4 regions of the Streptomyces sp. ITFR-16 genome follow, and region 3 is predicted to be linked to each of the others. Evidence: riboswitches for the same ligand, from Rfam matches in the RefSeq annotation. Region 3 holds a riboswitch; each other region holds the start of a gene.

Region 1 (7,219 bases), 580 kb from region 3:
ACGTTCAGGATGCGGCGGAGCGGGACGGTGTCCTCGGGGTTGGCCAGGACGCGGAGGTAGGCCAGGACGTCCCGGACCTCCTTGCGCTCGTAGAAGCGCACCCCGCCGACGACCTTGTAGGGCAGGCCGACGCGGATGAAGATCTCCTCGAAGACACGGGACTGCGCGTTCGTCCGGTAGAAGATCGCGACGTCGCCGGCCTTGGCGTCGCCGGCGTCGGTGAGGCGGTCGATCTCGTCGGCGACGAACTGCGCCTCGTCGTGCTCGGTGTCGGCGACATAGCCGGTGATGCGGGCGCCGGTGCCGGCGTTGGTCCAGAGGTTCTTGGGGCGGCGGCTCTCGTTGCGCTCGATGACCGCGTTGGCGGCGGACAGGATCGTCTGGGTGGAGCGGTAGTTCTGCTCCAGCAGGATCGTCGTCGCGTTCGGGTAGTCCTCCTCGAACTGGAGGATGTTGCGGATGGTCGCGCCCCGGAAGGCGTAGATCGACTGGTCCGCGTCACCCACCACGCACAGCTCGGCGGGTGCGTCCTCGGGACCGGCCGGGCCGACCAGCTCCCGTACCAGCGTGTACTGGGCGTGGTTGGTGTCCTGGTACTCGTCGACCAGGACGTGCCGGAAGCGGCGGCGGTAGTGCTCGGCGACGTCGGGGAACGCCTGGAGCAGGTGCACCGTCGTCATGATGATGTCGTCGAAGTCCAGCGCGTTGGCCTCGCGCAGCCGGGCCTGGTACATCGCGTAGGCCTGGGCGAGGGTCTTCTCGAAGCCGTCGGCGGCCTGCCCGGCGAAGGTCTCCTCGTCGATGAGCTCGTTCTTGAGGTTGGAGACCTTGGCGGTGAACGACTTCGGCGGGTAGCGCTTCGGGTCGAGGTCGAGATCGCGGCAGACCAGGGCCATCAGCCGCTTGGAGTCGGCCGCGTCGTAGATCGAGAACGACGAGGTGAAGCCGAGCTTCTTCGACTCGCGGCGCAGGATCCGTACGCACGCGCTGTGGAACGTCATGACCCACATGGCGTTGGCGCGCGGGCCGACGAGCTGTTCGACGCGCTCCTTCATCTCGCCGGCGGCCTTGTTGGTGAAGGTGATCGCCAGGATCTGGCCGGGGTGCACCCCGCGCTCGGCCAGCAGATGGGCGATGCGGTGGGTCAGCACCCGAGTCTTGCCCGAGCCGGCCCCGGCCACGATGAGCAGCGGGGAGCCCGCGTGCACGACGGCGGCGCGCTGCTCGGTGTTCAGCCCGTCGAGCAGCGCGGCGGCGTCGATGACCGGGCGGTGCGCCCCGTCGCGGTAGTACGCGTCGCGGGGCGGCGGGGGCCCGTCGAACACGCCCGCGAAGAGGTCCTCCGGCACCGCTTCGGGTGCGGAGTCCTCGGGGGGCGGCGGGGGCCCTTCCTCCGTGTGCTGGAGGCCGGCCAGGAAACTGTCGTCAAAGAGGCTGCTCATCGCTGTCCGAGTCTAGGCGTGCGGACTGACACTCAGGGCCGGAGTGACGAAGCGCGCACCTCCGGGCGGGCACGCAGAGCAAGCACGGCACCGCGCGAAGTGGCCGGAGGCGGGCTCCACCTGCCCCGGAGCACCCCGATCCGGCTAGGTCACGAAAATGTATCGGGCATATCGCACATCAACCTTCACAGCGGCACCATGAGTTGGCTAGCGTGCTCGTCCGGGCGGCCCGTACCACCGAGGCGAACCACGCCGAGCGGGCGTCCACGCCGAATCCGCGCCTCCCCCAGGGGAGTCCGGAACCGGGGACCCACACGCATCACCGGGGTGAATCGGTCCGAATCCCCCACCCGGACCGTAGGGCAGCCTTCCGTTCCGCCCGAACCCGACAGCTAACCCGGTAGGCGGTCCACGGAAGGAGATGCCGGCCTTGGCGTCGCATCGCAAGCCGCGCACCCGGGTGCGCACCACCACCCCTGCCGTCGGGCTCACGACGGCCGCGCTGGCGTCGGTGACCCTGCTGTCCTCGCAGAGCGCGCTGGCCGCCCCGGCCCCGAAGCCCAGCATCGAGGACGTCCAGAAGAAGGTCGACGACCTCTACCGGCAGGCGGGCACCGCGACCCAGCAGTACAACCAGGCCAAGGAGGCGACGGACAAGCAGCGCTCCCGGGTGGACACGCTGCTGGACAACGTCGCCAAGCGCACCGAGAAGCTGAACGAGGCCCGCAGGACGCTCGGCACCTATGCGGCCGCCCAGTACCGCGACGGCGCCCTCGCGCCGACCGCCACCTTCTTCCTGGCCAACGACCCGCAGTCGTTCTTCGACCAGACCCATCTGATGAACCGGATGGCCGAGCGCCAGCAGCAGGCCGTCTCGGACTTCCGTACCCAGCAGGCGGAGGCGTCCAGGCAGCGGGCCGAGGCGGTGACGAGCCTGGAGACGCTCACCGAGTCGCAGGCCACGCTGCGCACCAGCAAGCAGAACGTCCAGAAGAAGCTGGCCTCCGCCCGCTCGCTGCTGTCCAGGCTGACCGCCGAGGAGAAGGCGCGGCTGGCCGAGCTGGAGCGCAAGAAGGAGGCCGAGGCCGAGCGCAAGGCCGCCGAGCTGGCGAAGAAGCAGGCCGCCGCGAAGGCGGAGGCCGCCCGCAAGGCCAAGGAGGCCGGTGGCGACAGCGGCTCCGGGACGGGTACGGGTACCGGCACGGGTTCCGGGTCCGGTGCGGGCAGCAGCGCCTCGACGAAGGCCGAGAAGGTCCTCGCGTTCGCCCGCGCGCAGCTCGGCAAGCCGTACGTCTGGGGGGCGACCGGCCCGGCCTCGTACGACTGCTCGGGGCTCACCCAGGCTGCCTGGAAGGCCGCGGGCGTCGACATCCCTCGGACCACCTGGGACCAGGTCGAGGTGGGCACGCGGATCGCCACGGAGGACCTTCAGCCGGGGGACCTGGTGTTCTTCTACGACGACATCAGCCACGTCGGTATCTACAAGGGCGACGGCATGATGATCCACGCGCCGAAGCCGGGGGCGAACGTGCGCGAGGAATCGATCTACTACATGCCGATCTACGGGAGCGTGCGGCCGGCCTGACCGGGAGCAGGGGGCCGGCCCGGGTTCCGGCCGGCCCGGCTCAGGGCGGCTCAGGTCCAGAGCGTGGCGATGAAGATGTTGGCGGCCGTGAGTGCGCCGACGGCCGCGAAGAGGCCCTTCCCGGCCTTCTCCTCGTCCCGCTTGACGTAGACGATCCCGAGGATGACCACCAGGATCGCCAGCTTGATGCCGATCTTGATGTTGTTCACCGGGTGGTCGTCGGCCTGGTCGAGGCCGACCAGGGCGATCCCGGTGACCAGCATCGTCAGCGCCCCGTGCAGCATCCCCGGGACGAACCGGGCCGTGCCGGCCGACATCGCCTTCAGCTGGCCCAGGAAGCCGCCGAGCAGGGCGGCGATACCGATGATGTGCAGGGCCACGATGAAGTCGATGAGTACGCGCATGGTTCCGCAGCCTAGCCACGGCGTTTCCGGGCGCTTTACCAGGGCTCCCCGGCAGCCGGAGGCGTAGTGGCCATGTGACCGAAGAATGCACCAAATGCCTGAATCTGACGCGTTTTTCCCAGTCATTCGACGACAACGCAACGCCAAAAGCGGGCAATAAGCGCCAAGACGACTCCTGCCCGTGCCCCGGGTTTAGCGTCCCTGTGCAGGTGGCCGCCCACCGCCGCTCCGCACCCGGACGGCGGTGGGCGGCCACCCCGCCGGGAGATCCGGCGACGGACCGCTCCCCCTGTTGGCGGCCCGCCGCCGGATCCCGGACGGGCCCGCCGGTAGTCCCCGCCGGGCAGTCGGAAGGAAGGACGCCCGCCCCAGTGGCCGCCCATCGGAAACCCAAGCAGCGCCTCTCCACCGGCTCTGCTGCCCGCACCGCAGCGACCCTCGCCTTCGCCGGGGCCGCGACCGCCGCCGCGCTGCCGGGATCCGCGCACGCCGCGCCGGCGCCGACCCCCGCCCAGGTCAAGGCCGAGGTGGACCGGCTGTACCGGGAGGCGGAGGTCGCCACCGAGCAGTACAACGGCGCGAAGGTGAAGGCGAAGGCCCTCACCAGGTCCGTGGACGCCCTGCGCGACGAGGCCGCCCGCCGGACCGCCCGGCTCAACGCCTCGCGCGACGCGCTCGGTGCGTACGCCGCCGCGCAGTACCGCTCCGGCGGACTCTCCCCCGCCGTCCAGCTCGCGCTCTCCTCGGACCCCGACCAGTACCTGGAGCGCGCCTCGTACGTGGAGCGGGCCGGCGAGCGCCGCGCGACCAGGCTCCGTGCCGTGGAGCGCCAGGTCACCGACGTGGCCCAGCTGCGCTCCGAGGCGGCCGGCCGGCTGTCGGAGCTCGCGTCCCAGCAGGCCGCCCTGCGCGCGCACAAGGACACCGTCCGCGCCAGGCTCGCCGAGGCCCGGAAGCTGCTGGAGCGTCTCTCCCCCACCGAGCGCGCCGCCTACGACGCGTCGGAGGACGGGCGCGGCGCCGGGCACGCCGACCGCAGCGCTCCGCGCGGCGCGGCCGAGGCGCCCAATTCCCGCGCCGCCGCAGCCGTCGCCTTCGCGTACACCGCCCTCGGCAAGCCGTACGTCTGGGGTGCCACCGGCCCCTCCTCGTTCGACTGCTCCGGACTCACGCAGGCCGCCTGGCGCGCGGCGGGTGTCTCGCTGCCCCGGACCACGTACACGCAGATCAACGCGGGGCGCCGGGTGTCGCGCTCCGAACTCGCGCCGGGCGACCTCGTGTTCTTCTATTCCGGCGTCAGCCATGTCGGGCTGTACATCGGCAACGGCCGGATGATCCACGCCCCGCGCCCCGGCGCCCCGGTCCGCATCGCTCCGATCGACCAAATGCCTTTCGCGGGAGCGACCCGGGTGGCATAGGCTCCCGTGGCTGCGAACCCAACGGCCCGAAGGACACCCGCACATGCCCATGGACGCCGACGTCCAGACCCATGCCCGTACGCTCACGCTCCGCTCGCCGGACCATGTCCGGGTGGGTCCGTTCGTGATCCGCTACAACCCGAACTGGTCCCTGAAGTTCGCCAACTACGCGATCCCGGACCAGGACGCCGAGCCGACGCCCGGCGAACTCGACGCACTCATAGCGGCCTTCCGCGAGCGGGACCGGATGCCCCGCCTGGAGTTCCTGCCCGGCTGGGCGCCCGCCGTCGAACCGGCTCTGCTCGCCGCCGGGTTCACGGTGGAGAACCGCGCCCCGATCCTCGCCTGCGCCCCCGGCGGCCTGGTGGACCCGAAGCCGGTCGCGGACCTGGTCGTCACGGAGCCCGCAACGGACGCGGAGTTCGCGGCCGCAGCGCTCGTCCAGCACCTCGGCTACGGCGGGGAGGGCGAGCCCGAGGACGGCACGGCCGAGTGGCTGCGCAACGCGGCGGCGGGCGGCGGGGTCACCGCGCTCGCGACCGTCGGCGGCACCCCGGCCGGGGCGGGCGGCTGCTCGGTCCCGGTCGACGGCCTCAGCGAGCTCGCCGGTCTCGCGGTCGGCGCGGACTTCCGCCGCCGGGGCATCGGCGCCGCGCTCTCCGCCCATCTGACGCGCACCGCGTTCGAGCGGGGCTGCCGGGTGGTGTGGCTGGAGCCGGGCGACGCCGATGTGGAGCGGATCTACGCGGCCATCGGCTACCGCCGGATCGGCGAGAAGCTCAACATCTCGCTGGACCCGGACCGGGGCTAGACGAGCCGCCGCGCGGTCGCCCAGCGGGTCAGTTCGTGGCGGTTGGACAGCTGGAGCTTGCGCAGCACCGCCGAGACATGGGACTCGACGGTCTTCACCGAGATGAAGAGCTGCTTGGCGATCTCCTTGTACGCGTAGCCCCGGGCGATCAGCCGCAGCACCTCGCGCTCGCGCTGGGTCAGCCGGTCGAGGTCCTCGTCGACCGGGGGCGCGTCCGTCGAGGCGAAGGCGTCGAGGACGAAGCCGGCCAGCCGGGGCGAGAACACCGCGTCGCCGTCCTGGACCCGGAAGACCGAGTCGACCAGGTCGCTGCCGGTGATCGTCTTGGTGACATAGCCGCGCGCACCGCCCCGGATGACACCGATGACGTCCTCGGCGGCGTCCGAGACGGACAGCGCGAGGAAGCGCACCGGGTTCTCGACCGCGCCCATGAAGGGGGCGCAGCGGCGCAGCACCTCGACGCCGCCGCCGCCCGGGAGATGGACGTCGAGGAGGACGACCTCGGGGCGGGTCGCCGTGATGACGGTGACCGCCTGGTCGACGTCGGCGGCCTCGCCGACGACCTCGACCCCGGTCTCCTCGGTGCGGCCGATCTCGGCCTGTACGCCGGTGCGGAACATCCGGTGGTCGTCGACGAGCACGACTCGTACCCGGCGCTCCGGGCCCTCGTGGCCCCCGGTCGCCTCAGTGGTCCCGTTCATCGCTCGTCCTCTCCATCTCCAGCTCGACTTCCGTGCCCCCGCCGGGCACCGAACGCAGCCGGGCGCTGCCGCCGTTGCGCTGCATCCGGCCGATGATCGACTCTCGTACACCCATTCTGTCCCCCGGTACGGAGTCCAGGTCGAAACCCGGGCCCCGGTCACGCACCGAGACGAAGACCGTCCGGCCCTCGACCTCGGCGTAGACCTGCACGGCGCCGCCCTCGCCACCGTACTTGGCGGCGTTGACCATGGCCTCGCGTGCGGCCTGCATCTGTGCGGTCAGCTTCTCGTCGAGCGGGCAGTCGCCGACGACGACCACCTCCAGCGGGACGCCGTGCTTGTCCTCGACCTCGGCGGCGGCGCGCTTGACGGCCTCGGCGAGCGTCTCGGGCTCGTCGGCCTCGTCCTTGCCGGTGCCCTCGGGGTTGTACAGCCAGTTGCGCAGTTCGCGTTCCTGGGCGCGGGCCAGCCTGCGGACCTCGCCCGGGTCCTCCGCGTTGCGCTGGATCAGGGTGAGGGTGTGCAGCACCGAGTCGTGGACATGGGCGGCGACCTCGGCGCGCTCCTGGGCCCTGATGCGCATGAGGCGTTCCTCGGAGAGGTCCTGGGTCATGCGGACGAGATAGGGCCCGGCCAGCAGGGCGATGCCGGTGAGGACGGCGATGGCGGCGGTCAGGACGTTGCCGAGCTGGGCGGCGGAGCCGCGTACGACCATGAAGCCGGCGAGGCCGAGGCCGACCAGCGCGACACCGGCGAGGCCGCGGGCCAGGTGCAGGACGCGGCGGCGGCTGCCGACCTCCATCCAGCGGGCGCGGCGGGCGTTGTCCGCCTGGCGCCACACCAGGACGGAGCCGGCAC
Region 2 (7,219 bases), 1.2 Mb from region 3:
GCCGGGTGTCGACCCGGGCAGCACGCCCTCCGCCGACCCCTCCTCGGACGCCTCCGACACCTCCGGGAGCGAGGACGGGTCCCTGGGCGCCGATCCCTCCGACGACGCGTCGGAGTCGGAGAAGACGGACACGCCGTCGCCCGAGGCCACGGACAAGGGTGACGCGAAGGGCAAGGGCAAGAGCGACGGGAAGACGCCGGACGCCTCGGCCTCCCCGTCCGCCACGCCCTCCACCGGCCCCTCCGGCTCGGCGGACCCGTCGGACGGGGCGCAGGAGAAGGGCGGCAGGCACCGGGGCGCTCCGGCGCCCGAGGAGACCCGGGGCGGCGGCAGCGGCCGGGACTCGGGGCGGCACGCCTCGCGCGGTGACGGCGGCGCCCGCGACACGGGTGCCCAGGCCGAGGACGGCACGTACACGGTGCGGCCGGGCGACAACCTCTGGGCGATTGCGGACGCACAGGACCTGCCCGGCGGCTGGCCGGCGCTCTACGAGGCCAACAAGGCGGAGGTCGGCTCCGACCCGGACCTCATCCTGCCTGGCCAGAGCCTCGACCTCGGCCTGAAGGCTGAATGAGCATCATCTGATCATCGGCTCGGAAGCAGTCGAAAGCGCCCCGAAAACTGGGGTAGTTCAGAGGCCTATGTCCCACTTTGGAAGGAGTGAGACATGGGTCTCTTTGCGTGAACTGGCGTGTCTTGTCCGGGAGGTCCCCCCGCATCCGTTCCGACCTGCGCAAACAGGCGTTCATAGGATGCAAGGAAGGGCTGTTTATCCGGTATGTCCTTCTTTGAATGTGGGGGTTGCGTGTGTTTACGGTCGGAACCGCTCGCACCGCGGGCCCCGTCGACCGTCACGCCGAATCCTGCCGTCGGTCGAAGGGAACAGACGCGTAAAGCGCCGTAGGCAGGAGCGGGGGACCCAGGTAGGCGCCGGGCCCGGTCGTCGTGAGACGCACCAGGACCGGCTAGGGGTGAAGTCGCACGCAAGGACGTGCGACCGGGCAACTCACTTGGCCCGAACCCGACAGCTCACCTCGTAGGCGTCGGTGAGGAGAAGTCTCGATGCTGCTCAACAGCAAGGGCAACAAGCACCGCCGCCCGTCCAAGGCCGTCCGTATCGCCACGCTCGCCGGTGTCACCGGTGCCGCCATCGCCGTCCCGCTCATGGGCGCGACCGGCGCCTCCGCCGCCTCGGTGTCCACGTGGGACGCCGTCGCCCAGTGCGAGTCCGGTGGCAACTGGTCCATCAACACCGGCAACGGCTACTACGGCGGCCTGCAGTTCTCGCAGTCCAGCTGGGCCGCCGCCGGCGGCACCCAGTACGCGGCCCGCGCCGACCTGGCCACCAAGGCCCAGCAGATCGCCACCGCCGAGAAGCTCCTCGACATGCAGGGCCCGGGCGCCTGGTCCTGCGCCGGCGCCGGCAACCTGAGCAACGACGGTGTCGACCCGGGCGTCGACACCGGCTCCGGTGCCGCCAAGACCGAGACCGCTCCGAAGCAGGAGTCCGCGCCGGCCCAGCAGGCCGCGCCGAAGAAGGCCGAGCGCACCGAGGCGCCCGCCACCAACCGCTCGGACCGCTCGGCCGCCCCGAAGAAGGCCGAGAAGAAGACCGTCACCACCCCCACCGGCGACAAGGTCGCCAAGGGTGACGGCGAGTACAAGGTCGTCGCGGGCGACTCGCTCAGCAAGATCGCCGCGGACCACAAGGTCAAGGGCGGCTGGGCGAAGCTCTTCAAGCTCAACAAGGACATCGTCGAGGACGCCGACCTGATCTACCCGGGCCAGCAGCTCCACCTGACGAAGTAGTGGCGACCTCTCCTCGCTGATCACCACGGCCGCCCCGGCCCGGTGCGCACCTTCCCCCCGTGCGCTCCGGGCCGGGGTCTGCCGGTTCCGGCGCCGCCTGCGCGGCCGGCGGGCGGTCACCGGGAGGCTTGATCGTTCAACTGTTGTCGTTACTGGTCAGTAAATTTCTGGCCGTCTGTCCCGCTATGCCTGCCCTTGGGTCCTTTTTCGTCCCAGGGGACGGGCGCCCGGCCGACGGAGCGGGCCGGGCCGGTTAGGCTCTTGTCGCAAGGCCAAAGTGACCCTGCACAACCAGCGTCATATCCCAGAAGGAGATGCCTCGTGCCGTCCATCGACGTCGTCGTAGCCCGGGAAATCCTCGACTCCCGGGGCAACCCCACGGTCGAGGTCGAGGTTGGCCTCGACGACGGCAGCACGGGTCGTGCTGCTGTCCCGTCCGGAGCCTCCACCGGTGCGTTCGAGGCCATTGAGCTTCGCGACGGTGACCCCAACCGCTACCAGGGCAAGGGCGTCGAGAAGGCCGTCCTCGCCGTGATCGAGCAGATCGGCCCGGAGCTCGTCGGGTACGACGCGACCGAGCAGCGCCTCATCGACCAGGCGATGTTCGACCTGGACGCCACGGAGAACAAGGGCTCGCTCGGCGCCAACGCCATCCTCGGCGTCTCGCTCGCCGTGGCGCACGCCGCCTCCGAGGCCTCCGACCTGCCGCTGTTCCGCTACCTCGGTGGCCCGAACGCGCACCTGCTGCCCGTCCCGATGATGAACATCCTCAACGGTGGGTCGCACGCCGACTCCAACGTGGACATCCAGGAGTTCATGATCGCCCCCATCGGCGCGGAGTCCTTTTCCGAGGCCCTGCGCTGGGGCGCCGAGGTCTACCACACGCTCAAGAAGGTCCTGAAGACCAAGGGCCTGTCCACCGGTCTCGGTGACGAGGGCGGCTTCGCGCCGAACCTCGAGTCCAACCGCGCCGCCCTCGACCTCATCCTCGAGGCCATCAAGGAGGCCGGTTACGCCCCGGGCAAGGACATCGCGCTCGCGCTCGACGTCGCCGCCTCGGAGTTCTACAAGGACGGCAAGTACGAGTTCGAGGGCAAGTCCCGCTCGGCCGCCGAGATGACCGAGTACTACGAGGAGCTCGTCTCCGCGTACCCGCTGGTCTCCATCGAGGACCCGCTGTACGAGGACGACTGGGCCGGCTGGAAGGTCATCACCGACAAGCTCGGTGCCAAGGTGCAGATCGTCGGCGACGACCTCTTCGTCACCAACCCGGAGCGCCTGGCCCGCGGCATCGAGGAGGGCTCCGCCAACGCCCTGCTCGTCAAGGTCAACCAGATCGGTTCGCTGACCGAGACCCTGGACGCCGTCGAGCTGGCCCAGCGCAACGGCTTCAAGTGCATGATGTCCCACCGCTCCGGCGAGACCGAGGACGTCACCATCGCCGACCTCGCGGTCGCCGTGAACTGCGGCCAGATCAAGACCGGCGCCCCGGCCCGCTCGGACCGTGTCGCCAAGTACAACCAGCTGCTGCGCATCGAGGAGATCCTCGACGACGCCGCGGTCTACGCGGGCCGTTCCGCCTTCCCGCGCTTCAAGGGCTGACAAGCCCGGCGGGGGCAACTGCCCCGGCCTCCGTCCGTCCCCGCACTCGGTCCCGTACCGTGTGCGGGGACGGACGTGCGTAATGGGGAGGCGGAGACATGGCCGCGAAGGACCGGGACCGGTTCTCCACCGCGACCCGGCTGAGGCTGCTCGGCGAGCAGACCGCCGCCCGCGTCTACCGGTCCCAGAACCGCCGGCAGGCCCGCCGCTCCCGGCTCACCGGCCGGGCCGCCTTCCTGGCCCTGGTCGTCTGCTCCCTGGTCGTCGCCCTCGCCTACCCGATGCGTCAGTACGTCTCGCAGCGCGACGAGATCGCCGACCAGCAGCGGCTGGCGCAGGAGGCCGAGGCGCGCACCGAGGAGCTGCGGGACGAGAAGGCCCGCCTCCAGGACGACGCGTACGTCAAGCGGCTGGCCCGCGAACACCTGCACTACCTTCTTCCCGGGGAGACCGGCTACACCGTGGTCGACCCCGACGCGGCCAGGGAGCGCGACGGGAAGCCGGGCGAGACCGACCGCCCGTGGCACTCCAACCTGTGGGACGGCGTCGACAGCGCCGACCGCGGCTGAGCCGCATTCCCCGTACATCTCTGCAGAACCGCAGTTCGAGCAGTCCGACCAGACCTAGGCAGGCATGGAAACGCCCCCTCCCCAGACCGAGTCCACCGCGCCCACGGACGCGGACATCGCCGCGTTCCAGCAGCAGCTGGGGCGCCCGCCGCGCGGTCTGCGCGCCATCGCGCACCGCTGCCCGTGCGGCAACCCGGACGTGGTCGAGACACAGCCCCGGCTGGAGGACGGTACGCCGTTCCCGACGACGTACTACCTGACGTGCCCGCGCGCGGCGTCCGCGATCGGCACGCTGGAGGCGAACGGGGTCATGAAGGAGATGACGGCCCGTCTGGAGACCGACCCGGAGCTGGCCGCCGCGTACCGGGCCGCGCACGAGGACTACCTCGCGCGGCGCGACGCCATCGAGGTGCTGGAGGGCTTCCCGAGCGCGGGGGGCATGCCGGACCGGGTCAAGTGCCTGCACGTGCTCGTGGGGCACTCGCTGGCGGCGGGACCGGGCGTGAACCCGCTGGGGGACGAGGCGATCGCGATGCTGCCGGAGTGGTGGCGCAAGGGGCCGTGCGTGTCGCCGTGCGACGGGCCGGGCGGGGACGAGGGCTGAGGGCCATGACGCGGGTAGCTGCCATCGACTGCGGTACCAACTCCATCCGTCTGCTCGTCGCGGACGCCGATCCCCGCACGGGCGAGTTCACCGAGCTCGACCGGCGGATGGAGATCGTCCGGCTGGGGCAGGGGGTCGACCGGACCGGGCGGCTCGCCCCCGAGGCGCTGGAGCGCACGTTCGCCGCCTGCCGGCAGTACGCGGCGGTGATCGAGGAGCACGGCGCCGAGAAGGTCCGCTTCGTCGCCACCTCGGCCTCCCGGGACGCGGAGAACCGGGACGACTTCGTGCGCGGGGTGCTGGACATCCTGGGCGTCGAGCCCGAGGTGATCAGCGGCGACCAGGAGGCCGCGATCTCGTTCGACGGCGCCACCAAGGAGCTCGCCGGGCGCGACGACCTCGCGAAGCCGTACCTGGTCGTGGACATCGGCGGCGGCTCCACCGAGTTCGTCGTCGGCGACGACCGGGTGCGGGCCGCCCGGTCCGTGGACATCGGGTGCGTCCGGCTGACCGAGCGCCATCTCGTACGGGACGGCGAGGTCACCGACCCGCCCGCGCCCGAGCAGGCCGACGCGATCCGGGCGGACGTCGCCGCCGCCCTGGACCTGGCCGGGCAGACCGTCCCGCTCGCCTCGGCGGCCACCCTCGTCGGCCTCGCCGGGACGGTCACCACGGTGGCCGCCATCGCGCTGGGTCTGGAGGAGTACGACTCCGAGGCGATCCACCACTCCCGGGTCTCCCTGGAGCAGGTCCGGGAGATCACCGCGCGGCTCCTCGCCTCCACCCACGCCGAGCGCGCCGCGATCGGTGCCATGCACCCGGGACGGGTCGATGTGATCGCCTCGGGCGCCCTGATCCTGCTGGCCGTCATGGAGCGCGCGGGCGTCCGCGAGGTCGTCGTGAGCGAACACGACATTCTCGACGGAATCGGCTGGTCCATCGCCTGACGGCGGGCCTTCGGGACGCGGGCGGGAGTGCTGCTCATACGCACTCCCGCCTGCACCTTTGAGAGGCCCGGGGCCACTCGGGGGGTCCCTCGGGAGACACGTCGCGACGAAGTTCGTGAACTTCTTCACAAGGAATTGGGCCCTTGGGGCGGGACTTCTGCTCCGGATGGACCCCGGCGAGGGTGTGCGGGGTCACTCCCGGCTGATACGGCCCCGTTCCGGGGGCGTTGCGGGAGTGTGTACGGGGAGGGCGGTTCACCCGGTCCGGCGGCTCGAGGGCCAGCTCACAAGCGGTGAACAACGTTCGCCGCCGCGTTGCGGTTCCCCGCCCGGGCCATGACCTGGGTCACGTGGGCGGCGAAGTGTAGCAGAGGGTGGGCCATACCTTGTGAAGGGGCTCACGAGCCCGCCCCCCGAGGGGGGTGGATACTCGATGGCATGAGCACCACGGAGCGTCCCAGGATCCTCGTAGTAGGCGGTGGGTACGTAGGCCTGTACGCAGCTCGACGCATTCTGAAGAAGATGCGCTACGGAGAGGCGACCGTCACGGTCGTCGACCCGCGCTCGTACATGACGTACCAGCCCTTCCTCCCCGAAGCTGCTGCCGGCAGCATCTCGCCTCGGCATGTCGTCGTCCCGCTGCGACGCGTCCTGCCCAAGGCCGAGGTCCTCACCGGCCGCGTCACGACCATCGACCAGGACCGCAAGGTCGCCACGGTTGCGCCGCTCGTCGGCGAGGCCTACGAGCTGCCCTTCGACTACCTGGTCATCGCGATGGGCGCCGTCTCCCGTACCTTCCCGATCCCCGGCCTGGCCGAACAGGGCATCGGCATGAAGGGCATCGAGGAGGCCATCGGCCTGCGCAACCACGTTCTCGAGCAGCTGGACAAGGCCGACTCGACGACCGATGAGGACGTCCGTCGCCGGGCGCTCACCTTCGTCTTCGTGGGCGGCGGCTTCGCCGGTGCGGAGACCATCGGCGAGGTCGAGGACATGGCCCGCGACGCGGCGAAGTACTACACGAACGTGAAGCGCGAGGACATGCGCTTCATCCTCGTCGACGCCGCCGACAAGATCCTTCCCGAGGTCGGCCCGAAGCTGGGCACCTGGGGCCGGGAGCACCTGGAGTCCCGTGGTGTCGAGGTCTTCCTCTCGACCTCCATGGACTCCTGCGTCGACGGTCACGTGGTGCTGAAGAACGGTCTGGAGGTCGACTCCAACACCATCGTGTGGACGGCCGGTGTGAAGCCGAACCCGGCGCTGGCCCGCTTCGGTCTGCCGCTCGGCCCGCGCGGTCACGTGGACACCAACGAGAAGCTCCAGGTGCAGGGCACCGACTACATCTGGGCCGCGGGCGACAACGCCCAGGTGCCGGACATGATCGGCCGCAAGGCCGGCAACCCGAACGCCTGGTGCCCGCCCAACGCGCAGCACGCGCTGCGTCAGGCCAAGGTCCTCGGTGACAACGTCATCTCCGGGTTGCGCGGCTTCCCGCAGGGCGACTACAGCCACGCCAACAAGGGTGCGGTCGCCGGTCTGGGCCTGCACAAGGGCGTCGCGATGATCGTCATGGGCAAGGTGAAGATCAAGCTCAAGGGCCGTCTCGCCTGGTACATGCACCGCGGCTACCACGGCATGGCGATGCCGACCTGGAACCGCAAGATCCGGATCTTCGCCGACTGGACGCT
Region 3 (7,219 bases):
TGGAGAAGGAGCCGGGTCCGGCCCGCCATCAGACCGGGCGCAACAGCGGGGTGATCCACAGCGGGATCTACTACCCGCCGGGCTCCCTCAAGGCGCGGTACGCGCTGGGCGGCGGCGCCGAGCTGGCCGGCTTCTGCGCGGAGCACGGCATCGCGCACGCGATCACGGGCAAGCTGATCGTCGCGACCCGCCGTGACGAGCTGCCCCGGCTGCACGCCCTCGTGCAGCGCGGCCGGGAGCACGGACTGCCGGTGCGGGAGCTGGGCCCGGCGCAGATCTCGGAGTACGAGCCCCGGGTGCGGGGCCTCGCCGCGATCCGGGTGGGCACGACGGGGGTCTGCGACTTCGGCGCGGTCGCCGCGCGCTTCGCCGAGGAGGTGCGGGGCGCCGGCGGCGTGATCCGGTACGGCGCGGAGGTCACGGCGATCGACCGGCGCCCGTGGGGCGTGGCGGTGCGGACGGCGGACGGCCTGGTGGTGCGCTCCCGGGTGCTGGTCAACTGCGCGGGGCTGCACTGCGACCGGATCGCTCGGCTGGCGGGCGACGACCCGGGGATGCGCATCGTGCCCTTCCGGGGGGAGTACTACGAGCTGACCCGCCCCGAGCTGGTGCGCGGTCTGGTCTACCCGGTGCCCGACCCGGCGTTCCCGTTCCTCGGCGTCCACCTCACCCGGGGCCACGACGGCGGTGTCCACGTCGGACCCAACGCGGTGCCGGCGCTGGCCCGCGAGGGGTACGGCTGGCCGGTCGTGCGCCCCCGCGAGGTGCTGGACACGGTGAGCTGGCCGGGCTCGTGGCGGATCGCCCGCAGACACTGGCGGTACGGGGCGGGCGAGGTGCACCGCTCGCTCTCGAAGCACGCGTTCACGACGGCGGTGCGACGGCTCCTGCCCGAGGTGACGGAGGACGATCTGCGCCCCGCCCCGGCCGGGGTGCGGGCCCAGGCAGTGCTGCGGGACGGCACCCTGGTCGACGACTTCCTGATCCGCGAGGCCCCGCACACGGTGCATGTGCTGAACGCCCCGTCGCCCGCCGCGACCGCCTCGCTGCCCATCGGACGGGAGGTGGCGCGCCGGGCCCTGCTGCGGGCACGGGCGACGGGCTGGAAGCCGCCCGCCGTAGAATCAGGGCATTGTGTCTGAGCCCATGAACCCCTCCCCCACGACGCCCGACGGCACCCCCGCCGAGACGGACGGCGTCGCTCCCGCCACCGCCGGGATCCCCGACGACCTGCGCGCCGCGGCCATGGACCGCGCCCGCCGGCTGCGCCAGGAGCCCCGCTTCCCCGGCGGCCCCGCGGCCGATCCGGCCGGCTCGCACCACGAGCGCCGGATCCGCAGCTTCCAGCCGCGCCGCAGCCGGGTCACCCCCGGCCAGCAGGACGCCCTGGAGCGGCTCTGGCCCAAGTGGGGCCTGGACATCGACGGGCTGCGCGTCCTGGATCTGGGCGAGCTGTTCGACGGGCTCCCGGTGGTCCTGGAGATCGGTTTCGGCATGGGAGAGGCGACCGCGCAGATGGCGGCCGACGACCCGGGCACCGGGATCCTCGCCGTCGATGTGCACACCCCCGGCCAGGGCAATCTGCTCGGTCTCGCGGACCGGAACGGAGTGTCCAACATCCGGGTCGCCAACGGGGACGCGATCATCCTGCTCCGGGAGATGCTGGAGCCGGACTCCCTGGACGGGCTGCGGGTCTACTTCCCCGACCCGTGGCCCAAGACCCGCCACCACAAGCGCCGGCTGATCCAGCCGGAGTTCCTGGACCTGGTGGCGCAGCGGCTGAAGCCCGGCGCGGTCCTGCACTGCGCGACCGACTGGGAGCCGTACGCCGAGCAGATGCTCGAGGTGCTGACCGCCCATCCCCGCTTCGAGAACACGGCGGCGGACGGCGGGTACGCGCCACGGCCCGCGTTCCGGCCGCTGACCCGGTTCGAGGGGCAGGGCCTGGACAAGGGCCATGTCGTGCACGACCTCCTCTTCGCCCGCAGCTGACCCCCGGCGCGCGGCGGCCGGCGCCGGACGCCGCCCCACGCCATGGCCGTTGTCGGTGCCGCTCGTTAGGGTCGTGGGGTGTCCGACGGGTCTGTTCCGCAGCAGCGGCAGTCGCAGCCGGCCGTCCCGGTGCTCGAGGAGCAGCGGGTCGGCGAGATTCTGGCTGCCGTGCCGGAGCGGAGCCAGTGGCGCTACCGGCCGCGCCGCGTCGGCCTGCTGTGGCGGAACAGGACGCTCCGCATCGCCGCCGTCTTCACCGCACTGGCCCTCTGCGGCCTGGTGATCCTGGCGCTGGTCCGCGACCAGACGGGCACCCAGGGCTTTCTCGTCGGTCTGGGCCTGGCCGTCCTGCCCGTACCGGTGCTGATGACGGCGTTCCGCTGGCTCGACCGGGTCGAACCGGGACCGTGGCGCAACATGCTGTTCGCCTTCGCCTGGGGCGCCTGTGCGGCGGCGCTGGTCGCGATCCTCGCCAACTCCTTCGCGACCCAGTGGATCGCCACCGCCACGGCCGACCCGGGCAGCGCGGACACCCTGGGGGCCACGGTCATAGCCCCGGTCGTCGAGGAGAGCGCCAAGGCGGCGGCCGTCCTGCTGCTCTTCCTGTTCCGCAGACGGGACTTCCACGGGATCGTCGACGGCGTGGTCGTCGCCGGGTTCGCCGCGACGGGCTTCGCGTTCACCGAGAACATCCTCTATCTGGGCAACGCCTTCGGCGAGGACCAGCAGATGGGCGCGGGCTTCGCCTCGGTGACGGCGGCGACATTCTTCGTACGGGTGGTGCTGACGCCGTTCGCCCACCCGCTGTTCACCGTGCTGACCGGCATCGGCTTCGGGCTCGCCGCGAGCAGCGCGTACCACCAGCGGGCCCGGCGCATCGCCCTCCCGCTGCTGGGCCTGGTCCTCGCGATGGGCATGCACGCCCTGTGGAACGGCTCGTCGACGTTCGGCCCGTACGGCTTCTACGCCGTCTACGGGGCCTTCATGGTCCCGGTCTTCGGGCTGGTGACCTGGCTGGCGATCTGGTCCCGCCAGCGCGAGCTGCGCACCCTCGCGGTCGAGCTGCCCGCGTACGCCGCGGCCGGCTGGCTGTCCCCCGTCGAACCGCTCGCCCTGTCCTCGATGCGGACCCGGGGCAAGGCCCGGGAGGCGGCACGCCAGTTGCACGAGGCGGCGGCAGCCGCCGCACACCCCTACGCCCCCGCGCATCACGCGCCGCAGACACCCGCGTCGGCGGCGGGCCGGGCCCGGGAGCACGGCAGGGCGGCGGCCCGTACGGTCGGCGAGTACGAGGCGTTCGCGACATCACTGGCGCTGCTGCGCCGGCAGGCCCGCCGGGGCACAGCGGGCCCGGACTACGCCGAACGCGAGCTGGAGCTGCTGCACCACCTGTGGCAGCGCAGACAGATCGCCGGCCCCGCCCTGGTCTTCGCGGCCCGGACCACGGGCCGGCTGCGCCCCGCCCACCTGCCCCCGCAGCCCCGCCCGTACCAGGGGTACGGATACGGGCAGCCCTACGGCGGCCATGCCCCGTACCCGTACGCCCCGCCGCAGTACGGCGCCGGCCCGTACCCCGCGCAGCAGTACGGCAGCCCCCAGTACGGCCAGCAGCCCTACGGCACCGCGCCGTACAACCCCGCCCCGCCGTACGGGTACGGCCACAACCCCCCGCCGCAGTCCTAGGCGGAGGCCTCGGTGAGCGTGGTCAGTTCCTGGTCCGTCAGCCGCAGGTCGGCGACCGCCAGCAGGGCCGGAAGCTGCTCGACCGTACGGGCGGAGGCGATCGGTGCGGCGACCGTCGGCCGGGACGCGAGCCACGCCAGCGCCACGGTCGCGATCTCCGCGTCCCGCTCCCGCGCCACCGCGTCGAGTGCGGCCAGGACCTTCTGTCCGCGCTCCGAATCCAGGTGGGCGCCCGCCTTTCCGGCCCGGACGCTGTCCACCGAGGTCCCCGGACGGTACTTGCCGGTGAGGAAGCCGGAGGCCAGCGCGAAGTACGGGACGGCCGCGAGCCCGGCCTCGGCCGCGGTGTCCTGGAGCTCGCCCTCGTAGGTGTCGCGGGAGACCAGGTTGTAGTGCGGCTGGAGCGCCGCATAGCGGGCCAGCCCCTCGCGCTCGGAGAACTCGAGCGAGGCGCGCAGCCGCTCCGGGCTGATGTTGGAGGCGGCGATCTCGCGGACCTTGCCGTCCTTCACAAGCTGGTCGAGGGCGGTGATGATCTCCTCGACGGGCACGGTCTCGTCGTCGAAGTGCGTGTAGTAGAGGTCGATGTGGTCGGTGCCGAGCCGGCGCAGCGACTCCTCGGCGGCGGCCTTGATGGTGGTCTCCGAGAGCCCCTTGTACGCGGGGTGGGCGCCGACCTTGGTGGCCACCAGGATGTCGGACCGGTTGCCGCGCGCGGCCAGCCACTTGCCGATGATCGTCTCCGACTCGCCGCCCTCGTTGCCCTCCACCCAGGAGGAGTAGGCGTCGGCGGTGTCGATGAAGTTCCCGCCGGCCGCAGCGTACGCGTCGAGAACGGCGAACGAGCGGTCCTCGTCCGCGCTCCAGCCGAAGACGTTGCCGCCGAGGGCGAGCGGGAAGACCTGGAGGTCGGACGAGCCGAGCTTGCGAAGTGAAGTCATGGGTGGAACAACCGGTTCCGACCGCTCCGCTTTTCCATGCCGTGTACACCCAATCCGGCGGGAGCGGGCCGGCCGGCGCAGACCGGCAGCCCTGACGTCGGGGGGTGAGCGTCAGGACTGCCGGGGTCGGGGCGGCCGGGAATCCGGCCGGGGGGCGGTCAGACCGTGAGGCCCCGGGCGCGCAGCCAGGCCATCGGGTCGATGCCCGTGCCGTCGGGGGTGTGGACCTCCAGGTGGAGGTGGGGTCCGGTCACGTTGCCGGTCGCGCCGACGCGTCCGATGGTGTCGCCGGTGGTGACCTTCTGGCCGACCGCGACATCGATCGAGGACTGGTGGCAGAACCACAGCTCCGTGCCGTCCTCCAGCTCCAGGACCGTGCGGTAGCCGTACGAGCCCGAGTAGCCGGCCGACTTGATCGTGCCGCTGTGGATGGCCTTGATCGGCGTACCGGTCGGCGCCGCGAAGTCGAGGCCCGTGTGATAGCCGGAGGACCACATCGAACCGGCCTCGCCGAACGTCGAGGTGATCGTGTACGAGGTGGTGGGCAGCGAGTAGCTGGCGGCGAGCTTGGCCAGCCGCAGCGCCTCGGCCTTCTTCTTGGCCTCCTCGGCCGCCTTCTTCTTCTCGGCGGCGACCTTGGCCTCGGCGGCGTCCTGCTGCTTCTTCGCCTCGGCGGCCGCCTTCTCCGCGGCGGCCTTCTCCTCGGCCGCCTTGGCCTCGGCGTCGGCGGCGCCCTGCTGCTGCTCGGCCTGCTGGAGGATGCGGGCGCGGAGCGCCTCACCGGCGTCCGTGGTGCCCTGCTCGGCCTCGGCGGTGGTGATGCCGGCGGTGGTCAGGGGGGCGGAGGCGGTCGCGGTCTCGGGCTTCCCGGCGTCGGACTCGCCCGAGAACAACGCGCTCACGCCCGGGAGGGACTTGGCGTCGGGGAGATTGTCCGCGATGGAATCGGGAAGAGAGATGGAGACCGGCGGCTTGCTCTGCGCGGTGGCCATGCCACCCGCACCGACGGCCGCGATGACACCGACGCCGAGGACGGTGGAGCTGCGGGCCAGACCATTGCGCTGCTTGGCGACGCGGTGCTTGCCGCGCACGGGACGGACGGACTCCTCGGTGGGATTCCATTCCTCCCAGGCCCGGTCGGCCTCGGCCTCGTCGGCGCGGAAGCCGTTGCCGAAGTCGCTGCCCCGATCGGTGCCGTAGTCGCTCCCGTGATCAGGACCGAACGCGGTGCCGGGCCCGGCCGTGAAGTCATGGCTGTACTCGGGCACGAACCGGGAGGGTGATTCGGGGGCAGGCTTGTTGGACGCCACGGGGGCGCACTCCTTTCCTTCCTTCTCGCCTACCGGGTTAGCTGACGGGTTCGGAGCAGGAAGGTCTCCTACGGGTGCCTCCGTCTCATGAGCAAGACAGAGATGCCCGATTCACCCCATGTAGGTGGTTCCCCGGTTCCCTTGCGGAATTCGGCGCTCGCGCACGGTGCCGCCACTGACGGCGGCTGGGACAACCGCGCTGCGTTATCGAACGTTAATAGACAGACGGGTCCGATTCCAAGCTGTTCCCACTGATCGTTCACGTCTTTGGCCTGGACTTTACGGGACACAACCGGGTGGAATCGGGCGAGTTGAACACCCGTCGGACACGACCCTATTTCTGACGTTGCGTCAAATGTTATGCGGAGGGGTGTCCTTCGACTACGGACGGTGGCACCGTCCCACGGCCCGCGCCTTCCCGTGCCCCGCAGGTCATCCGGCACCCTCGCCCAGACCCACGATCTTCACGGTCCTGCGCCGGTCGGGCTGCCCCTTCGCCGGCCGGACGACCGCGAGCAGCGCCATGTCGTCCGTCGACTCGCCCCCGGTGTGCAGCCGTACGTCGTCGGTCAGCGCGGACAGCAGCTCCTCGGGCCCCGGGAAGAGCCGCCCGCGCAGCCGTTCCGCCGGGTCGTAGAAGACACCCTCCGCGTTGCGGGCCTCGGAGAGGCCGTCCGTGTAGAACAGCAGCGTCCCCCCGTCCGGCAGCTGCCACTCGTCCGCGCGGTCCGGCCAGACACCCAGGTCCATGCCGAGCGGCAGCGCGGGCACCGAGGGCGCCAGCACCTCCAGCGCCCCGTCCTTGTGCAGCAGCAGCGGCTCGGGGTGGCCGCGGTTGACGATCCGTACCAGCGGGGCACCCGGCGGGATCTCCGCGAGCACGGCGGTGATGAACCCCTCGACGGCGTCGAGACCGCCCTGCCGGCTCGACTCGCGGGCCAGCGCGCGCTCCAGCCGCTGCGCCACGCCCTCCAGCGACTTCTCCTGCTCGGCCGCCTCCCGGAACGCGCCGATGACGATCGCCACCGCCTCGACCGCGTCCAGCCCCTTGCCCCGTACGTCACCGACCACCAGCCGCACGCCCTGCGGGGTGTCGGTCACCGAGAACAGGTCGCCGCCGACGAACTCGTCCGCCTGCGCCGCCTCGTAGCGCGCCGCCACCTGGAGACCGCCGATCCGCTCGGCCGGGGTGGGCAGCACCGCCCGCATGGCGGTCTCCGCGATGACCCGGGCCGAGGCCAGCTGCTCGTTGCTGCGCCGCACGACCCCGTTGATCACGACGGCGAGCACCGA
Region 4 (7,219 bases), 3.4 Mb from region 3:
TCGCAGCGGTAGCGCTGGTGGCTGCGGGTCCTGCGGACGCCGAGGACCACCTGCCGCACCAGCCCGGGGAAGGTCGTGCCCGGCGCGACGGTCAGCCGCAGCGGCAGTACGTTCGTCACCATGCCCGGCACCCGAAGGGCGGCCGGCCCCACCCGGCCCGGCATCGGCAGCCCGATCACCACCTCCGGGCGGTCCGCGGCCCGCGACAGGTACAGGGCCTGGGCGGCGATCGTCACCTCCGGCCAGGTGGCACGGAGCAGGGTGGCGAGATCCCGCACCCGTGCGGTGGTCCGGGGGCCCAGATGTGTGGTGCGCCGCAGGAACGTACCCGAGGGCGGCGCGGCCCGGCCTGCGAGCCCCGGAGCCTCCGGCCGGTCGGCGAAGGCCGCCGACCAGTGGGCGCGGTCCGCGTCGAAGGCGCCCGAAGCCCGGTATCCGGCGTCCTGCGCGACGAGCTCGGTCAGGGTGCCGAAGGGGCGCCGGCCGGGGTCGCCGCCCCGGGCGAACGCCGTGTGGACCTCGGCCGTGCGCCGCACGAGGAGGCAGCAGCCGTAGGCGTCCATGGCCAGGTGGTGGACGCGCAGGTACCAGAGCCAGCGCTCCTCCCCGACCCGGAACAGCGCGTGCCGGAACAGCGGACCCGCCGCCGGATCGCACGGCGCGTCCAGGTCGGCCCGCATCCACGTCTCCGCCCGCAGGTCCGCGTCGGGCGCGCCCCGCAGGTCGTGCACGGTGAGCGCCGGGTCGGCCGAGGGGGCGATGCGCTGGACGGGGCCCTCGGGGGAGTCCTCGATCCGCACGCGCAGCGCGTCGGTCTCGGCCGTCACCCGGCGCAGCGCGGCCGCGAAGACCGCCGGATCCAGCGGTCCGGAGATCTCCAGGCACTCCGCGAGGTGCTGAGCGGGGCCGCGCGGACCGGCGTGCCGCGCATGCCACGCGCCCGCCTGCGCCGCCGTCAACGGCAGCACGGTGTCCGTCCTGCGCGGCCCGGACGGCTCGGGCGGCCCGTCCGGCGTGGTGCCGGTGTCCCCGGTGAGCAGGACGGTCATGAGACCTCCCGCAGCGGCGGCCGGGCCCCGGCATCGTCGCGGATCTGCTCCGGCGTGCGGGCCATGGGACTCAGATCTCCGCGAGGACGGTGTCGGTGGTGGTTACGACCGCGCAGCGGCCGGCGGCCCAGCGCAGCGCCATGTCGTGGTCCTCGCGTGAGAAGTCGGCGACGGCGTCGGCCACGACGAACGCCTGAATGTCCCGCATCCACGCGTCGGCGGCGCTCATGAGCACCCCGATGTGCGCGTACACGCCGGTGATCACCAGCTGGTCCCGGCCCGACTCCCGTACCAGTGACTCCAGTTCGGTACGGACGAAGGCGCTGTACTTCCACTTGGTGAGCACCGTGTCACCGGCGGCGGGTGCCACGGACTCCGGCATGGCCAGCGCCTCGGGGTCGTCCGCCGCGCCGGGACCCCAGAAGTCGAGCTGGAGGCCGCGCTCCTCGGCCGTCTGGCCGCCGCGCTGGGCCGAGTAGATCACCGGGATGCCGGTGCGCCGGCACTCCCCGACGAGGCGGGCGGTGTTGTCGAGCATCCCGGTCAGCGGCTGCTCGCCGGCGGCGAAGGCCCCGAGGAAGTGATTCTGGAGGTCGTGGACGAGCAGGACGGCACGCGCCGGATCGACGGTCCACGCGACCCGGTTCGCGGGGAGTTCGTCCGCGCCGGGAAGGGGATAGGGGGCGATGGCGGGCAGTGCCATGGGAGAGCCTTTCAATGCCGTGGGGAGCCGGGGCGACTGACGCCGATTCAGGGCAGGGGAGCGCCCGGAAGCGCCATGATCGGCTCGGGCTACTTAGGTTAGGCTAACCATATGACGGCGATGCGGCCGGGTGGGGCGGAACGGGGCCCGGACCCGCGAGTCGCGCCGCACGAAGTGGCGGATTGTCCGTATTGGGTAATTATCGGCATTAAGGGGCTATTGCTCTCCCCGGCCCCTTATTTCCATGCCAAAAGCTGCTAAGGGCCGCCAAATCGCCCCTTTCGGGCGCAGTGGCCAGCGTCACGTTTCCCCGTGAAGACGCGACGCCGAGGGCTTCGGTTCCCTGTCGTGCCAAGAAAGTTGACTTCGCCCTGTGCGGTCGGTCACGTGAATTTCCCTTTATTCGATCTTGCAATCAATTGTGATCACGAATTCCGGGCTTGTTTCGGCCGACGTTTCTCGCTTACGGTCGCCGTCAATCCGGATGGAACGCCGAATCCTGCCGCCGTCCGGTAACCCGACCACTCACGTACGGCAGGAGCGGGGGACCCAGGTTTGCCGCCGGTCCGGTATCCGGAGCGGCTAGGGGTGAAGTCGCCATGTGCGGCCGGACATCTCCAGTCCGAACCCGACAGCTCACCTCGCAGGCGGCGGAGAGGAAAAGCGCCATGCCCATCAAGGGTAAGCACCGCCGTGCCAAGTCCACGCCCCTGACCCGCGGTTTCATTGCCGTGAGCACGGGCGGAGTCGTTCTCGCACTCCCCATGATCGCCGCCGGATCGGCTTCCGCCGCCCCGGCGCAGTCCGTCGTCGCCGAAAAGGCCGCGGCCCCGACTTCCGTGGCCGGCAAGGAAATTGCCGTACGGAAGGCGACGCCCACCACCTATTCCGTGGTCTCCGGCGATTCGCTTTACAAGATCGCCAAGGGGCATTCCCTCACCGGCGGCTGGGAGCGGCTCTACAAGGACAACCGGAACGTCGTCGGCGGCAATCCCGACCTCATTCACCCGGGCCTGAAGCTGACCATCGGCGCCAAGTCCACCGCCGCCGCTCCGAAGTCCGCGCCGAAGGCCCCGTCCAAGGCCGAGAACAACTCCGGCGCCTCCGCGCAGTCGGCCGACCGGACCGAGAGCGCCCCCCGCGCCGACCGTTCCGAGCGCACCACGGCCACCCCTGTCGCCGAGGAGACCGCCGCCACCACGCCGGCGCAGACCGCGACGTCGTACACGAACGACCTCGACGGCTGGATCAAGGAGTCGCTGGCGGTCATGGCCGAGCACGGCATCCCCGGCAGCTACGACGGCATCTACCGCAACATCATCCGCGAGTCCTCGGGCAACCCCCAGGTCGTCAACAACTGGGACTCGAACGCCGCCGCGGGCACCCCCTCGAAGGGTCTCCTCCAGGTCATCCAGCCCACGTTCGACGCCTACCACGTGCCCGGTACGTCCATGGACATCCTGGACCCGGTCGCCAACATCACGGCCGCGTGCAACTACGCCGCCGCCACGTACGGCTCGATCGACAACGTGTTCGGCGCCTACTGATCCAGGCGCCCGCCGGTCTCAGCGGTTCCGCGCTCGGGGCGGAACGGTGAGCAGGGGTGGAAGGGAGCGAAACCGCTCCCTTCCACCCCTTTTCGCATGCCGTACAACCCTTGTGCCCCAGAGGCGGTCGAACAGGGGGCCAGGGAGGTAACGGGCCCTTCCCGGCTTCCCCCGGACTCCGCCCGGTCGTCCTTGAACCGAGGAGCCGTTCGTGCGTACCTCTCGTCCGGCCGCTGTCGTCGCGGCCTCCTTTCTCCTGCTGGCGGGGGCCGCGATCACCGCGCCCGCCGCTCACGCCGGCACACCCGGCGGAACGCGGTCGAGCGACCGCAACACCGATTTCAACGGCGACGGCCACGAGGACGTGCTCATCGGCGCGCCCGGCGGGACCGTCGACGGCAAGAAGGGCGCGGGCTACGTGACCGTGCAGTACGGCGCCTCCACCGGCATCGGGACCACCCGGTCCGCCGTCTTCAGCCAGAACTCGGCCGGGGTGCGCGGCGCGGCCGAGGCGGGCGACGCCTTCGGCGCCGCCCTGGCCACCGGCGACCTGGACGGGGACGGCTACGACGACGCGATCGTGGGCGTACCCGGCGAGGACGTCGAACCCCTGGCCGACGCCGGTGGGGCCGTCGTGCTGTGGGGCTCCCCGCAGGGGCTCTCGGGGGCGGACAGCGACTGGCTGCAGGCCGGCGAGCCCACCGCGTCCGACCGGTTCGGCACCGCCCTCGCGGCGGCCCACTTCAGCCCCGACATCCCGGGCGACCAGCTGGCCGTGACCGACCGCTCCGATCTCACGCTGTTCCAGTACGACGCGGCCCTGCTGAAGAAGGGCACCGCACCCCTGGCGCCCACCGCACGCGAGGACATCCCGGCCGACCCCGGCCACGAGATCGCGCCCAAGGCGCTGACCACGGGCGACTACGACGGCAACGGCCTCGCCGACCTCGTCGTCTCCGGAACGACCACGGGCACCGACTCCGGCAAGGGCTGGTCCGCCTACTTCTCCGGCCAGGTGCAGGGGCTCCGCTTCGAGCGCTCGCTGCGGGGCGGCCCGTCCGTCGCCTCGGGGGACATCAACAACGACGGCTTCGACGACCTCGTTACGGCGGACCCGAGCCGCCCCGACGACAACGGCGGCGGGGCGGGGGACGGCGGGGTGATCGGCGTCTACTACGGCAGCGAGGGCGACGGCCCCGTCGTCGGCGCCGACGGCCCGGGTACTCCGCCGGTCTGGTGGACGCAGGACTCGCCGGGCATCCCCGGCACATCCGAGCGCGGCGACGGCTGGGGCACCGACCTGTCCGTGGCGGACACCGACGGCGACGGCTTCGCTGACGTGGCCGTCGGAGCCCCCGGCGAGGACGTCGGCGCGGTCCTGGACGCGGGAGCCGTCTGGGTGCTGCGCGGCGCGGCCGGCGGGCTGACCGCCGCCGGCGCCGCCTCGTGGGACCAGGACTCCGCAGACGTACCGGGCGTCCCCGAGCGGGGCGACAACTGGGGCGGCCAGGTCAGGCTGACCGACCCCGACCGCGACGGGCGTTTCGGCCTGCTGGCCGCCGCTCCCGGTGAGGACACGCTCAACGGTGTCGTCTGGGTGCTCCCCGCCGCGGCCGGCGGCGTGACGGCCTCCGGCTCGTGGACCTTCGACGGCGGATCGCTCGGCGCACCGAGGGCGGGCGCCCGGCTCGGAGCCGCGATCGACGAGTAGCGGGACCGGCCGGAGGGCGGGGCACGGAGCCCCGCCCCGCCCTCCGGAAACGGGTGCGCGATGCCACTATGAACCTTTCATCCCGCGCGCTACCCTCCGCCGCATGATTTCCACGGTGGTCTGGGGAACCGGCAATGTCGGCCGCGCGGCCATCCGCGCCGTCGAGGCGCATCCGGCCCTGCAACTCGCACACGTACTCGTCCACGACCCCGCCAAGGTGGGCCGCGATGCCGGTGAACTCGGGCTCCTGGGGCGCGACGTGGGTGTCGCCGCGACCGACGGCATCGACGCGGTGCTGGCCGCCGCCCCCCGTGCCGTGGTGTACGCCGCCTCCGGCGACATCCGCCCCGACGAGGCGCTGGCCGACATCACCCGGGCGGTCGCGGCGGGCGCCGTCGTCGTCACCCCCGCCCTGTACGCCCTGTACGACCAGCGGGGCGCCCCGCCCGAGCTGCGCGACCCGGTGCTCGCGGCCGTCGCCGAGGGCGGCGGCTCCCTCTTCGTCTCCGGCGTCGACCCCGGCTGGGGCAACGACGTCCTGCCCCTCCTGATCAGCGGCCTCGGCAGCACGGTCGACGCCGTCCGCTGCCAGGAGATCTTCGACTACTCCACCTACGACCAGCCCGACTCGGTCCGCCATCTGATCGGCATGGGCCACCCCATGGACTACGAGCCCCTGATGCTCGCCGCCACCGTCCCGACCATGGTGTGGGGCGGCCAGATACGCCTGATGGCCCGGGCCCTGGGCGTCGAGCTCGACGACATCCGCGAGACCATGGCGCGCCGAGCGCTGGAGACGACGGTGAGCACCCGGACGATGGGGGAGTTCGAGGCCGGCACCCAGGGGGCGGTGCGGTTCGAGGTCCAGGGCATCGTCGGGGGCGAGCCGCGCATCGTCATCGAGCACATCACCCGGATCCACGCCTCCTGCGCCCCGGACTGGCCCTCACCGCCCGACGGGGCCGGGGCCCACCGGGTGATCATCGAGGGCCGGCCGCGCATCGAGGTCACCGTCGAGGCCAGTGACGAGGACGAGAACCGCTCGGCGGGCGGCAACGCCACCGCGGTCGGCCGGCTGGTGAACGCCATCGACTGGCTGGTGGACGCGGAACCCGGACTCTACGACGCGCTCGACGTACCCCTGCGTCCCGCGGCCGGCCGACTCGGAAGGAAACAGCCATGATCATCGACATCCCCGAGGGCCAGGAGCCGATCGGATACGTGTGGGGCGACATGGTCCCCGGGATCGGCATGGCCGCGGCCAACTTCTCGCTGTCGGTCTACCAGCACACCACGCTCGGGCTGCGCGAGTTCGAGGCGGCCCGGCTGCGGATCGCGCAGATCAACGGGTGCCTGTTCTGCCTGGACTGGCGCACCGAACGCGACGGGCAGAAGGTCGAGGAGGAGTTCGCCGACGCGGTGAGCGACTGGCGTACGACCGGGGTCTTCGACGACCGCACCCGGCTGGCCGCCGAGTACGCGGAGCGCTACGCCCTGGACCACCACGGACTGGACGACGCGTTCTGGGAGCGGATGACGGCGCACTACAGCCAGCGGGAGATCGTCGAGCTGAGCATGAGCATCGGTTCCTGGCTGGCGTTCGGCCGGCTCAACCATGTGCTCGGTCTCGACGCGGTGTGTGTGCTGCCGGGCCAGTGAACGGGCTGCCGGCGGACAGCCCGGTCGCGGCGCGTGTCCGGCGGCGCGTGTCCGGCGGCGCGTATCCAGTAGGAGGCCCGCCCTCCGCCTCCTACTGGACGCATCGCCTCCCCGTACCCGCTGTCACAGGTCGGTGGCGATGATCTTCTCGATGTTGCGTTCGGCGAGTGCCGTGATGGTGACGAACGGGTTGACGCTGGTGTTGCCCGGGATCAGCGAGCCGTCGATGACATACAGACCCGGATGGCCGTGCAGGCGCCCGTAGTTGTCGGTGGCCTTGTCGAGGACCGCGCCGCCGAGCGGGTGGTAGGTGAGGTGGTCGCCCCAGATCTTGTAGACCCCGAACAGGTCCGTCCGGTAGATCGTCCCCTCCTTGGCGTTGATCTTGTCGAAGATCGTCTTCGCCATGTCGATGGAGGGCTGCTTCCAGGCCGTCTGCCAGTTCAGCTCGACCTTGCCCGTCGCGGCGTTCCAGGAGAACTGGGCGCGGTGGGGGTTCTTGGTGATGGACAGATAGAACGAGGCGAAGGTCTCGATGCCGGTGGGCAGC

The links. Region 3 has a riboswitch for cyclic di-AMP ahead of RLT58_RS16590 (M23 family metallopeptidase). Riboswitches for the same ligand answer to the same signal wherever they lie in the genome.
Region 1: another riboswitch for cyclic di-AMP. It lies ahead of RLT58_RS13825 (C40 family peptidase); the one in region 3 lies ahead of RLT58_RS16590 (M23 family metallopeptidase).
Region 2: another riboswitch for cyclic di-AMP. It lies ahead of RLT58_RS21835 (transglycosylase family protein); the one in region 3 lies ahead of RLT58_RS16590 (M23 family metallopeptidase).
Region 4: another riboswitch for cyclic di-AMP. It lies ahead of RLT58_RS31805 (LysM peptidoglycan-binding domain-containing protein); the one in region 3 lies ahead of RLT58_RS16590 (M23 family metallopeptidase).

Annotation. Positions count from the first base shown of each region.
Region 1 is NZ_CP134609.1:3,141,110-3,148,328, forward strand. It holds gene pcrA (DNA helicase PcrA) at 1-1,442, opposite strand, end outside; cyclic di-AMP (ydaO/yuaA leader) riboswitch at 1,700-1,865, shown strand; gene RLT58_RS13825 (C40 family peptidase) at 1,864-3,027, shown strand; gene RLT58_RS13830 (hypothetical protein) at 3,078-3,431, opposite strand; gene RLT58_RS13835 (C40 family peptidase) at 3,803-4,849, shown strand; gene RLT58_RS13840 (GNAT family N-acetyltransferase) at 4,893-5,660, shown strand; gene RLT58_RS13845 (LuxR C-terminal-related transcriptional regulator) at 5,657-6,361, opposite strand; gene RLT58_RS13850 (PspC domain-containing protein) at 6,345-7,219, opposite strand, start outside.
Region 2 is NZ_CP134609.1:4,917,765-4,924,983, forward strand. It holds gene RLT58_RS21830 (transglycosylase family protein) at 1-574, shown strand, start outside; cyclic di-AMP (ydaO/yuaA leader) riboswitch at 887-1,058, shown strand; gene RLT58_RS21835 (transglycosylase family protein) at 1,063-1,809, shown strand; gene eno (phosphopyruvate hydratase) at 2,131-3,411, shown strand; gene RLT58_RS21845 (FtsB family cell division protein) at 3,510-3,980, shown strand; gene RLT58_RS21850 (DUF501 domain-containing protein) at 4,045-4,584, shown strand; gene RLT58_RS21855 (Ppx/GppA phosphatase family protein) at 4,590-5,531, shown strand; gene RLT58_RS21860 (NAD(P)/FAD-dependent oxidoreductase) at 5,970-7,219, shown strand, end outside.
Region 3 is NZ_CP134609.1:3,723,308-3,730,526, forward strand. It holds gene lhgO (L-2-hydroxyglutarate dehydrogenase) at 1-1,142, shown strand, start outside; gene trmB (tRNA (guanosine(46)-N7)-methyltransferase TrmB) at 1,147-1,992, shown strand; gene RLT58_RS16580 (PrsW family glutamic-type intramembrane protease) at 2,071-3,675, shown strand; gene RLT58_RS16585 (aldo/keto reductase) at 3,672-4,616, opposite strand; gene RLT58_RS16590 (M23 family metallopeptidase) at 4,775-5,926, opposite strand; cyclic di-AMP (ydaO/yuaA leader) riboswitch at 5,938-6,092, opposite strand; gene RLT58_RS16595 (PP2C family protein-serine/threonine phosphatase) at 6,359-7,219, opposite strand, start outside.
Region 4 is NZ_CP134609.1:7,141,908-7,149,126, forward strand. It holds partial or broken gene RLT58_RS31795 (condensation domain-containing protein) at 1-1,049, opposite strand, end outside; gene RLT58_RS31800 (isochorismatase family protein) at 1,120-1,752, opposite strand; cyclic di-AMP (ydaO/yuaA leader) riboswitch at 2,233-2,415, shown strand; gene RLT58_RS31805 (LysM peptidoglycan-binding domain-containing protein) at 2,421-3,299, shown strand; gene RLT58_RS31810 (FG-GAP repeat protein) at 3,511-5,010, shown strand; gene RLT58_RS31815 (NAD(P)H-dependent amine dehydrogenase family protein) at 5,114-6,193, shown strand; gene RLT58_RS31820 (carboxymuconolactone decarboxylase family protein) at 6,190-6,669, shown strand; gene RLT58_RS31825 (GMC oxidoreductase) at 6,793-7,219, opposite strand, start outside.